Regions from separate parts of the Arthrobacter sp. zg-Y40 genome, predicted to be linked through region 1. Evidence: predicted binding sites of a transcription regulator. Region 1 holds the regulator's gene; each other region holds the start of a gene.
What was found. Region 1 encodes LexA, which represses DNA repair genes until DNA is damaged. Its sites were predicted from a motif close to TCGAACANNTGTTCGA; they were not measured.
Positions count from the first base shown of each region.

Region 2: a site for LexA is predicted at 1,648-1,663, ahead of LJ754_RS08080 (DUF6504 family protein). Genes of this name have one in related genera too.
Region 3: a site for LexA is predicted at 1,376-1,391, ahead of LJ754_RS07885 (LexA family protein). Genes of this name have one in related genera too.

Region 1 covers NZ_JAJFZS010000015.1:35,827-39,098, forward strand. Annotated here, with positions in the region: gene LJ754_RS15465 (histidinol-phosphate transaminase) at 1-767, opposite strand, end outside; gene LJ754_RS15470 (LysM peptidoglycan-binding domain-containing protein) at 832-1,218, opposite strand; gene lexA (transcriptional repressor LexA) at 1,637-2,428, shown strand; gene LJ754_RS15480 (ATP-dependent DNA helicase) at 2,546-3,272, opposite strand, start outside.
Region 2 covers NZ_JAJFZS010000008.1:142,959-146,230, reverse strand. Annotated here, with positions in the region: gene LJ754_RS08085 (DNA polymerase III subunit alpha) at 1-1,176, opposite strand, end outside; gene LJ754_RS08080 (DUF6504 family protein) at 1,195-1,506, opposite strand; gene LJ754_RS08075 (hypothetical protein) at 1,845-2,429, shown strand; gene LJ754_RS08070 (MDR family MFS transporter) at 2,426-3,272, opposite strand, start outside.
Region 3 covers NZ_JAJFZS010000008.1:109,144-112,415, reverse strand. Annotated here, with positions in the region: gene LJ754_RS07900 (NAD-dependent epimerase/dehydratase family protein) at 1-317, shown strand, start outside; gene LJ754_RS07895 (TM2 domain-containing protein) at 466-1,095, shown strand; gene LJ754_RS07890 (hypothetical protein) at 1,085-1,264, opposite strand; gene LJ754_RS07885 (LexA family protein) at 1,418-1,837, shown strand; gene LJ754_RS07880 (Y-family DNA polymerase) at 1,830-3,155, shown strand.

The DNA.
Region 1 (3,272 bases):
CGGACCAGGCGCAGGGCGTCGGCGATCTGCGGCGCCGCGGCCAGGTAGCCGATCCGGGCCCCGGCCAGGGCGAAAGCCTTGGACATGGTCCGGGAGACGATCAGCCGCTCGCGTCCGGGCAGCAGCTGCAGGGCGCTGGGGGTTTCCGTGTGGGAGAACTCCGCGTAGGCCTCGTCCACCACGACAACTGCGTTGGAGGCGGCGCCGGCATCGTAGGCCGCCTCGATGGCGTCCAGTCCCAGGGCGGTGCCGGTGGGGTTGTTCGGGGTGCAGAGAATGATGATGGTAGGTGCCTGTGCCCGGACCTGCTCCGCCACGGACTGCGGGTCCAGGGTGAAGTCGGCTTCCCTTGTGCCGGTGACATAGGCGGTTCCCGTGCCGCTGGCGAGCAGCGGGTACATGGAGTAGGTGGGCGGGAAGCTCATGGCCTTCCGGCCGGGGCCCCCGAAGGCCTGCATGATGTGCTGCAGGACTTCGTTGGAGCCGTTGCCAGCCCAGATGTTTTCGGCGGTGAGACCGTGGCCGAGATAGTTCGCCAGGTTTTCCCGCAGCTGGGTGAACTCGCGGTCCGGGTACCGGTTCAGTCCGGCAACTGCCGCCTGGACCTCGGTAACGATCGCTTCCCTTACATGCCGGGGCAGCCCGTGGGTGTTTTCATTGACGTTCAGCAGGATCGGCACATCCAGCTGCGGAGCTCCGTACGGGCTCAGGCCGCGGAGGTCTTCCCGCAGGGGAAGTCGGTTCAGGTTTTCCAGCTGTTCACTCACCCGTACAGCTTAAGGCGCTGCGGCACCCGGCGCGGAATCCGGTGTCCCGGCATGAAGTTCCGGGCTAGGAGGCGACGGGGATGTAGAGCTGCCGGCCGGCCGGGACCGTGGCGTTTTCCAGGTTGTTCAGTTCCACGATGTCCGCAACGACGTCCCGGGGATCCCGCTCCGGTGCGTATTCGGTGGCGAGGGACCACAGTGAGTCGCCGGTGGAAACGGATACCTGCAGGGTGCGTGTAGTTTCCGGTGAGTTCCCGGTGGCCATGGCAGGGGCGGTGAAGAAACCCGCAAAGACCAGAAGTGCAGCGGTGGAGAACATCAGGGGTGCGCCCACCAGGACGAGCCGTCCGCGGCGGGTGAGGCGCAGCGGTGCCTGGCTGCGCGCGGCAGCGGAGGCGCCGGCCGGGGCACTGGGACGCACCGAAGCGTTGGGAAGTACGTGTACTGACATGTCAATACCTTTCCGGTCCGATGAGCAGCTCCCGCGCCGTCCGGACAATCCCCGGCAGGACCGGGTATTGCGCGGGGCTTAGAAACTGCATTCGAACATCTGGTGGATCCTGCGAGGTGTCACAGGACCATACTCGAACATACGTTCTAAGTTGTACTCGAACATTTCTAGCACTTATCTACGAACATTGTCGAGACTCGCTCGAATATATGTTTGAAAAACTTGCCGCGCTCCCTTAACGTTGAACCTGTCGGGAAAGCGGTGATACCAACTAATCACCCGGCACTGACAAAACTGAGAAAACCGGGAAACCGGGAAAAGCGACAAAACGGTACGGCCAGCACCGCAGGCACGGCCGGCACATAAAGAAGAAGCCATCGGGTCCGCATCCGCGGGCCTACCGTGAAGGGAAGCCGACGTGGCCCGTGTTACCAATGGCAGCACCCCCGCCCCTGCCGCGCCCGCTCCGGCAGTGCGCACCAAGGGCCTCACCGCCCGGCAGACTAAGATCCTCGAGACCATCCAGCGCTCGGTCAGTACCAACGGCTACCCGCCCTCTATGCGGGAAATCGGAGACATCGTCGGTCTGGCCAGCCTCTCGAGCGTTACCCACCAGCTGAGCCAGCTGGAAAAGCTGGGGTACATCCGCCGGGATCCCAAACGGCCCCGGGCCATGGAAATCCTGGTCCCCCTGCTGCTTCGCGACGCGCCTTCAACCCGCCGCAGCGCATCCGGTTCGCCGGACGGTTCAGCGGCGGAAACCGGCTCAGGGTCCACTGCGGGGGCAGCATCCGGCGCCGGCAGCTCACATGTCTCCGACCTCACCACCGCGATCGACACGGCCATGGTTCCGCTCGTGGGACGCATTGCGGCCGGCGGGCCCATCCTGGCGGATCAGCAGGTGGAGGAAGTCATTCCCCTGCCGCGCCAGCTTGTTGGCCACGGCGACCTGTTTATGCTCCGCGTGTCCGGCGACTCGATGGTGGACGCTGCCATTTGCGACGGAGACTGGGTGGTGGTGCGGCGCCAGCCCACGGCAGAGAACGGCGATATTGTTGCCGCCCTGCTGGAGGACGAAGCGACGGTCAAGACCTTCCGCCAGCGCAACGGCCACACCTGGCTGCTGCCGCAGAACACCCGCTATGAGCCCATCCTCGGCGACGAAGCCACCATCATGGGCAAGGTCGTATCGGTCATGCGTTCTCTCTAGGGCTGCACGCAGCAAAACAGCACCAATAAACAGCACCACTAAATACAGCGCCGCCGGCTCCCTGCCGACGGCGCTGCTGCGTTCCTGCCTCGCGCTTCCCCCTGGACGGGGCCCGGCCTAGGTCCGGGTGCCTGCGGGCTGAGCTGAAAGGCGTTCAAGGGCCTGCAGCACCACGCCGCGGTCCGTGGTGGACCAGAACGGGGGCAGGGCAGCCCTCAGGAAGCTGCCGTACCGGGCGGTGGCGAGCCGGGAGTCCAGGACGGCCACCACCCCCTTATCGCCGGAGGCCCGGATCAGCCGGCCAGCGCCCTGCGCCAGCCGGACGGCGGCGTGGGTTGCCGAAACACTCATAAAGCCGTTGCCGCCTGCCTTGGCCACCGCACGGGTGCGGGCCGTCATCAGCGGATCATCGGGACGCGGGAACGGAATCCGGTCCATGATGACCAGCCGGCACGAGGCACCAGGGACATCCACGCCTTGCCACAGGGACATGGTTCCGAAGAGGCAGGTCGCGTCGTCATCGGCGAACTGCTGTACCAATGCGGACATGGTGGACTCGCCCTGGCACAGGATCGGGAAGTCCACCCGTGTGCGCAGGGCATCAGCCGCTTCCTCGGCTGCACGCCGGGAAGAGAACAGACCCAGTGCGCCGCCGCCGGAGGCCTTGATCAGCGCCTCAATCTCGTCCAGTTGCTCCGGGGATGTCCCCCGCCCCGGTTTAGGCAGGTCCTTGGCTACGTAGAGGACACCCTGCCGGGGGTAGTCAAAGGGACTGCCGACGTCGGTGCCGTTCCATTTCGGGGCACCGCTGCCCAGGAGTCCCAGGGCGCCGGCCACCGGACCG
Region 2 (3,272 bases), on a different contig from region 1:
GGCGCGTACCCCCATTCCCGTGATCATGGCCGAAACTTCGGCGACCGTGAGGAAGTATGAGGCGAAGCCGAGCCGTTCAATGATGCCCAGTTCGTGTTCGAGCCGGTTGCGCATCTGGACCTCGGCGATGGAGTCCTGCACGCGCAGCCGGCGGGTGATCCCCGCTTCGCAGCGTTGGCGCAGTTCCGTCATGGGTTCGGCGTTGATGCCGATCACCGACGCTTCCGGAACCACTGGCTGTTTCCAGCCCATGTCGGCCACCGGGTCAATCCGGCAGTCATCGGCGAGCGCCGCAGTGTCAGCCAGCATCCGTGCCGCTCCCCCGGAGCCGTAGCCCGCTTCCGAGCTGATCTCCCGGGCAAGTGCCGTCATCTGGCGTGTGCCCTTGAGCCAGCCCTGCCCGTTGGGCTGCAGGTCAGGGAGCCGGGACAGCGAGGTCAGCGAGCGCGCGGCGTCGAGCACGTCAGCGGTGGCGGCGCCGTCCTCATCCACGTACCGCACGGCGTTGGTGAGGATGGCGGGTACGCGCATCTCATCGGCCAGCCGGAACATCCGCACCGCGTGGGCGAGGCTGAGGTTCTCCCCCGGCGGGGCCAGGTGCGTCACCACCTCGACGGCGAGCGCCCCCGCAGGGATCAGCGAGCGCCAGCGGGCGAAGAGGGTACGCGCCACGGCATAGCTGCGGCTGCGCATGGCAACGCCGACGTCGGACTGCGGGCCTACCAGCACAGTCAGCACCGGCTGCCCGGCCTCCCCTATGGGAGTTCCGTCTTCTGCCAGTGTTCCCCGGGCATGGGCGGCCAGTTGCTCCATGGTGACGCCTACGGGTTTGCCGGTGCGTGCCCGGGAAGCCGAGGTGCCGGCGTGGGCTGCGGAGATCAGCCGGCACAGGGCACGGTAGCCGGCGCCGCCGTTGGATCCGCGGGCCAGGAGAACCACCCGGCCCGTGACGGTGTGGTGTTCGTCCAGGACGGCGAGGTCCACTCCCACAATGGGGTCGATTCCTGCCTCCATGCAGGCGCGCAGATGCTTGACGGTGCCGTACAACCCGTCCCTGTCGGTGCAGGCGAGGGCATCGGCGCCGTCGGCAGCAGCGGCAGCGGCCATCTCCTCGGGCCAGGACACTCCGTAGTGGGCGCTGAAGGCAGTGGCTGCGTGCAGGTGGATAAAGCTCATGGGGTTGGTGCTGTCCCCTCAGGCACTGGGTCTCAGTGCGTCATGGATCCGTATCAGGCGCCAGCGGTCGGTGTTCACGTGGTGCGAGAGGTCCAGGGTGCGCAGCTCGGAGTGTTCACTGACACGGGCCTGAACCCGCCAGATCTCGGTATCCACCAGTCCGGCGCCGTGGCCGCGTTCGGCCCGGGTTTCCTCTTCCCACCAGTTGCGGCGTTCATACCAGCGCACCGGATCAGCGCCCACCTTGTAGGTGTGCCCGCCCCACACCAGCCGCAGGGGCTTGCCCGCGGGCGAGCACACCACCTCTATTGCTTCGCTGAAGACACCCATTCAGCTTCCCTCCCCGCCCGGCACGTGCATACCGCACGCCGCCATCCCCGCTGGTTTTTACTGGCTGCACTGGTTGCCGGCGGCAGTTTCCCTGTTGGTTTCCTTGGTGGTTTCCCTGTTGGTTAACAGCCGGCAACTAATTCGAACATATATTCGAACAGCGTCATCTTCAGTGTACGACCAGCGGCGGACAATAGGCACCACGAGGTGCCGGATCCGGTATTTTGGTCCCCGCTAACAGACCGTTCATCCACACCCGGGCAAGGGGTTACGGGCTAAACACGCCCGCCTGGTGCACACTGGTTCCAGATTCCCGTCCCCAACCGATGGAGCCAACCATGGACCCTGCCACGCACACCGGCATGCCGCCCGCCGGACAGCCTCCCCTCCATGACCCGCAGGCCTCCCAGCAACAGACGCAGCAACAGGCGCAGCAGCAACCCGGTCCGCCGCCGGGGTACGCCGGGGCCTACCAGAACCCGTATAACGGTGCCCCAATGCAGGGAAACCCGTACCCCGGGGCGTCCATGGCTGGAAACCCGTACCCGGGGGCACCAACGGCTGGAAACCCGTACCAGCAATTCCCCCAAGCACCCCGGGAGCGCTTCGGCGGCGGGGCAATCGCCGGCATCGTCATCGTTACCCTCGGCTGGGCCCTGGCCTTGATGCCCCTCATTGTCTGGGCCGGCAGTATGGGCGACTACGCCTATGGTTCCGGCTGGGGCGGCCTTGTTGACCTCATTGCCATCCTCGGCATCCTCACCCTGGTCGCATCCGTAGGCGGTTTTATTGCAGCGCTCCAGAACGGCAGAAAGAAGCTCGCGGCACGGCTGTACATCATTCCCTCCCTGGTGTGGCAGGGCGCCGTGCTGGCACTGATCCTGTGGCTCTTGTACATGCTGTTCACTTACGGCATTTCCTAGGCCTCTTCCTTCGCCTCCACCCGCACTGTTGTGGACAGCGGAATCTCCTTGATGAACAGGCACAGCACCAGGGCTGCCGCCACAATGGGCACGCTCAGCAGGAAGATGGGCGGCAGCGCGTGCCCAAACGCGGCGGCGATAAAGTCCTGCGCCGGTGCGGGCAGGCTGCGCAGCATGGCCGGGCTGAGCGAGTTGATGTCTCCGCCCGCGGCGGCCCCTGCCCCGGGCGGCGCCGCCGCCATTTCGTTGCCCAGCCGGTGGATGAAGATGGAGCCAAACAGTGCAATGCCGAACGAGGCACCGATCTGCCGGAAATAGTTCGCCCCGGAGATCGCTGCCCCCATGTCCCTGCCCGGCACGCTGTTCTGCACAATCAGCACCAGGTTCTGCATCAGCATCCCGATCCCCATGCCCATCACCAGCATCCCCAGGGCCGTGAACCCGTACGGCGTCGTATCCGAGATCCGGGACAGCAGGACCAGTCCGGCAATGATCACGGCACAGCCGGCCACCGGATAGACCTTGTACCGTCCCGTGCGCGAGATCAGCTGGCCGGTGCCGATGGAGGTGAGCAGCAGCCCGCCCATCATGGGCAGCATCATCAGGCCCGACTGGGTGGCGGTGGCGCGGTTGACCATCTGCAGGAAGGTCGGGAGGTAGGAAATGGTGGAAAACATCGCGATCCCGACGGAGATGCCCACCAGCACGGGGAGCAGGAAATTCCGGTTGCGGAACAGCCCAAGCGGAAGGATGGGTTCGGGGGCGCGGCGCTCCACCGGGATGAACGCCCCGGCCGCGGCCAGGGTCACGGCTGCCAGGGCAAGGATCTGCGGGCTGGACCAG
Region 3 (3,272 bases), on a different contig from region 1:
TCCCCTGGGACGCCGTATACCGGACGCTCGGGGCGGCAGCGGGGGTTCCCGAACCGGTCCTGGTGCACGTGGCCTCCGAGACCATTGCCGCCCATGATCCGGTCCGCGGACCCGGACTGCTGGGAGACAAGAGCCACTCGGCCGTCTTCGACAACAGCAAGATCAAGTCCCTGGTGCCCGGCTACCGGGCGGAGATTCCCTTCTCCAAGGGGGCCCGCGAAATTGTCCGCTGGTACGACGCCCGCCCCCGGGAACAGGAACCGGACCCCGGCTGGATGGAACTCAGCGACCGCTTGGCTGCCTGGGCGCTCGAGTAACAGCGGGGTTCGGCGCGTGTGGCGCCCCGTTTCCGCCGCAGCGGGCTGTTAGAGTGCGACCATCGTCACAGCACCGGACCCGGTGCCGTGACGGAAGATTCCAGTCATCCTTCGGACAGGTCTGGGGGGAACTTTTTGAAAGGGCAGCATGTCGGAAAATAAGCAGTATCCCGGTAACGATCAGGGAGCCGAGACGGGGGCACCGGCAGCGGACGGGCAGTACAGCTACCCGCAGAGTGCCCCGGAGCCGGCTCAGCAGCCCCAGGCATCCGGACAGCAGTCCACTCCCGCCCCGGCCGGAGAGCCCAGCGCCCAGCAGTACCCGCCGTACGCCCAGCAGGGCAACGGGCAGGACCAGTTCGGGCAGGCTTCAAGCTACCCGCAGGGCCAGTACCCGCAGGCACAGTACGGGCAGGCACAGTACCCGCAGGGCCAGTACCCGCAGGCCCAACAGTATCCCCAGGGACAGTACCCGCAGGGGCAGCAGTATCCCCAGGGACAGTACCCGCAGGCACAGCAGTACCCGCAGGGCCAGTACCCCCAGGGCTACGACGAGCGGAAGTCACGCCTGGTGGCCGGCCTGCTGGGCATTTTCCTGGGCAGCCTGGGCATCCACCGTTTCTACCTGGGCCACACCGGGCTTGGCGTAGCGCAGATCGCCGTAACCCTCGTCACCTTCGGATTCGGCAGCCTGTGGGGCTTCATCGAGGGCATCATGATCCTCTGCAATGCCGCGTCGTTCCGCACGGATGCCAAGGGCGTACCGCTTAAGGAGTAGGCGGGAGCTGCTGCTGGGGCACCTCGGGCTGCATATTGCGGCGGTACCGGTGTTCCAGCAGCAGGCGCGCTCCGTTGACCACGAGCGTTTCCACCGGAACCCCCTGTTCCTCGGCCAGTTCCTCCAGTTCCCGTCCCAGCTTTTTCGGGATCTGCAGCTCAATGATCATGGCTTAAATCGTATAGCGGCTCCGGCGCCTCTTCTGACGCGCGGCCCGTCGGATGCGTCACCTGCCCTTCGGCCGTAGGTATTGCGGCTTCCTGCGGTGCTAGGCTGGGATTCGAAAGTTTGTTCTAGTTGATCACCTCAGAGGGGCGCAGGCATGGCGGTGTTTTCAGCAGACCGTTCCCGCAGGACAGCCCCGCCGCCGGAGGCCGACGCTGCCGCTGCCTCCGGCTTTCCGAGCCCGGCCCGTGACTACTTCGACGGCCGCATTGACCTCAACCGGCACCTGATCCGCGATCCCACCTCCACCTATGTGGTGCGGGTCGAGGGCGACTCCATGGCCGGCACCGGCATCTGCAACGGCGACGAATTGATCGTGGACCGCTCGCTCACTCCGCGGGACGGCGCCGTCGTGGTGGCCGTGGTCAACGGAGAACTGGCCGTGCGGCGCCTCCTGCTGGACGGGAACAAAATCCTCCTGCGGGCCGAAACGCCGGGTTACCCCGATATTGAAGTGTCGGAGCCGTCGGAGCTTTCGGTGTGGGGCGTTGTGACCCGGTGCCTGCACCATGTCTGATCTACCAGCCGCGGAGGGCCGGCCAACTCCTGCCAGCTCCGGCACCCGGATTGCCCTGGTGGACGTCAACAGCTTCTATGTTTCCTGCGAGCGCGCCTTCGATCCGAAGCTGGCCGGAGTGCCCGTGGTGGTGCTGTCCAACAACGACGGCTGCGTAGTGGCCCGCTCGGATGAGGCGAAGGCACTGGGCATCAAGACCGGCACCCCGTGGTTCAAGCTAGCCGAGTCCGCCCAGCAGGTGGGCCTGATCCAGCGCTCCAGCAACTACGAGCTGTACGGAGACCTCAGCTCACGGGTGATGGAACTGCTGGGCCGCTATGCGCTGTGGCAGGAGGTCTACTCCATTGACGAGTCCTTCCTGGGCCTGGCCGGCACCCCGGCCGAACTCAACGCCCAGGGCGCGACCATCCGCACCGCCGTCGCCCGGCACACCGGCCTGCCCGTCTGCGTAGGCATCGGCAGCACCAAGACCCTGGCGAAGTTCGCCAACCGGATCGCCAAGCAGAACCGGCACCTGCAGGGGGTCTGCAACCTGGACACCATGGACCCTGCGGTGGTGGACACCATCATGTCCCGGGTGCCGGTGACCGGGCTGTGGGGTGTGGGATCGCGGCTGGGGACCCGGCTGGCGGCGCTGGGCATCGAGTCCGTGGCGGATCTGCGGGCGGCGGACCCGGCGATGATCCGGCGGAAGTTCTCGGTCATCCTGCAGCGCACGGTGCTGGAGCTCAACGGCACCTCCTGCATTCCGCTCGACGACGAGCGCGCCGACCGCAAACAGCTGATCTATTCCCGCAGCTTCTCCACTCCCGTCACCACACATACCGAGATGCGGCAGGTTATGAGCATCTACGCCCAGCAGGCCGCAGCCCGGCTGGCACGGGAAGGCCAGCAGGCCAGCGTGCTCACCGCGTATGCGGGCACGTCCCACTTCAGCGAGCGCGCGTCGTCGTTCCCCTCGGCCACCGTGCGGCTGCCGGCGCCGACGGCGGACCCGGTGATCCTGAGTCGGGCGGCGGTAGGTGCCCTGGAGACCCAGGTCATTGAAGGCGTCTCCTACACCAAGGCCGGCGTGATGCTCAGCGGGCTCGAGGCCGCCGGGGCACAGCCGCTGTTCGATGAGTTCGTCTCCGACCAGGAGCGCCGCAATCTGGGTGACCTGCTGGGCCGGGTTACGGACAAATACGGGGCTGCGAGCATCGGCCTGGGCCTGGCCGGGATGGCGACGGCGAAACCCGAGTGGACCATGTCCCGCAAGTACTCCTCCCCGCGGTACACCACCGAGTGGAGCGAACTGCCGGTGGTTCGGGCACTATGAGCGGATACCCGGAATCGCAGGCAGCAACAGGTAGTTTTCCGCCGCTGACGCACGCTCCCCCGCCGGTTTACGCTCTATCCTGCAATTGTCTGTCCCGCAATCACCTGTCTCGTAGTC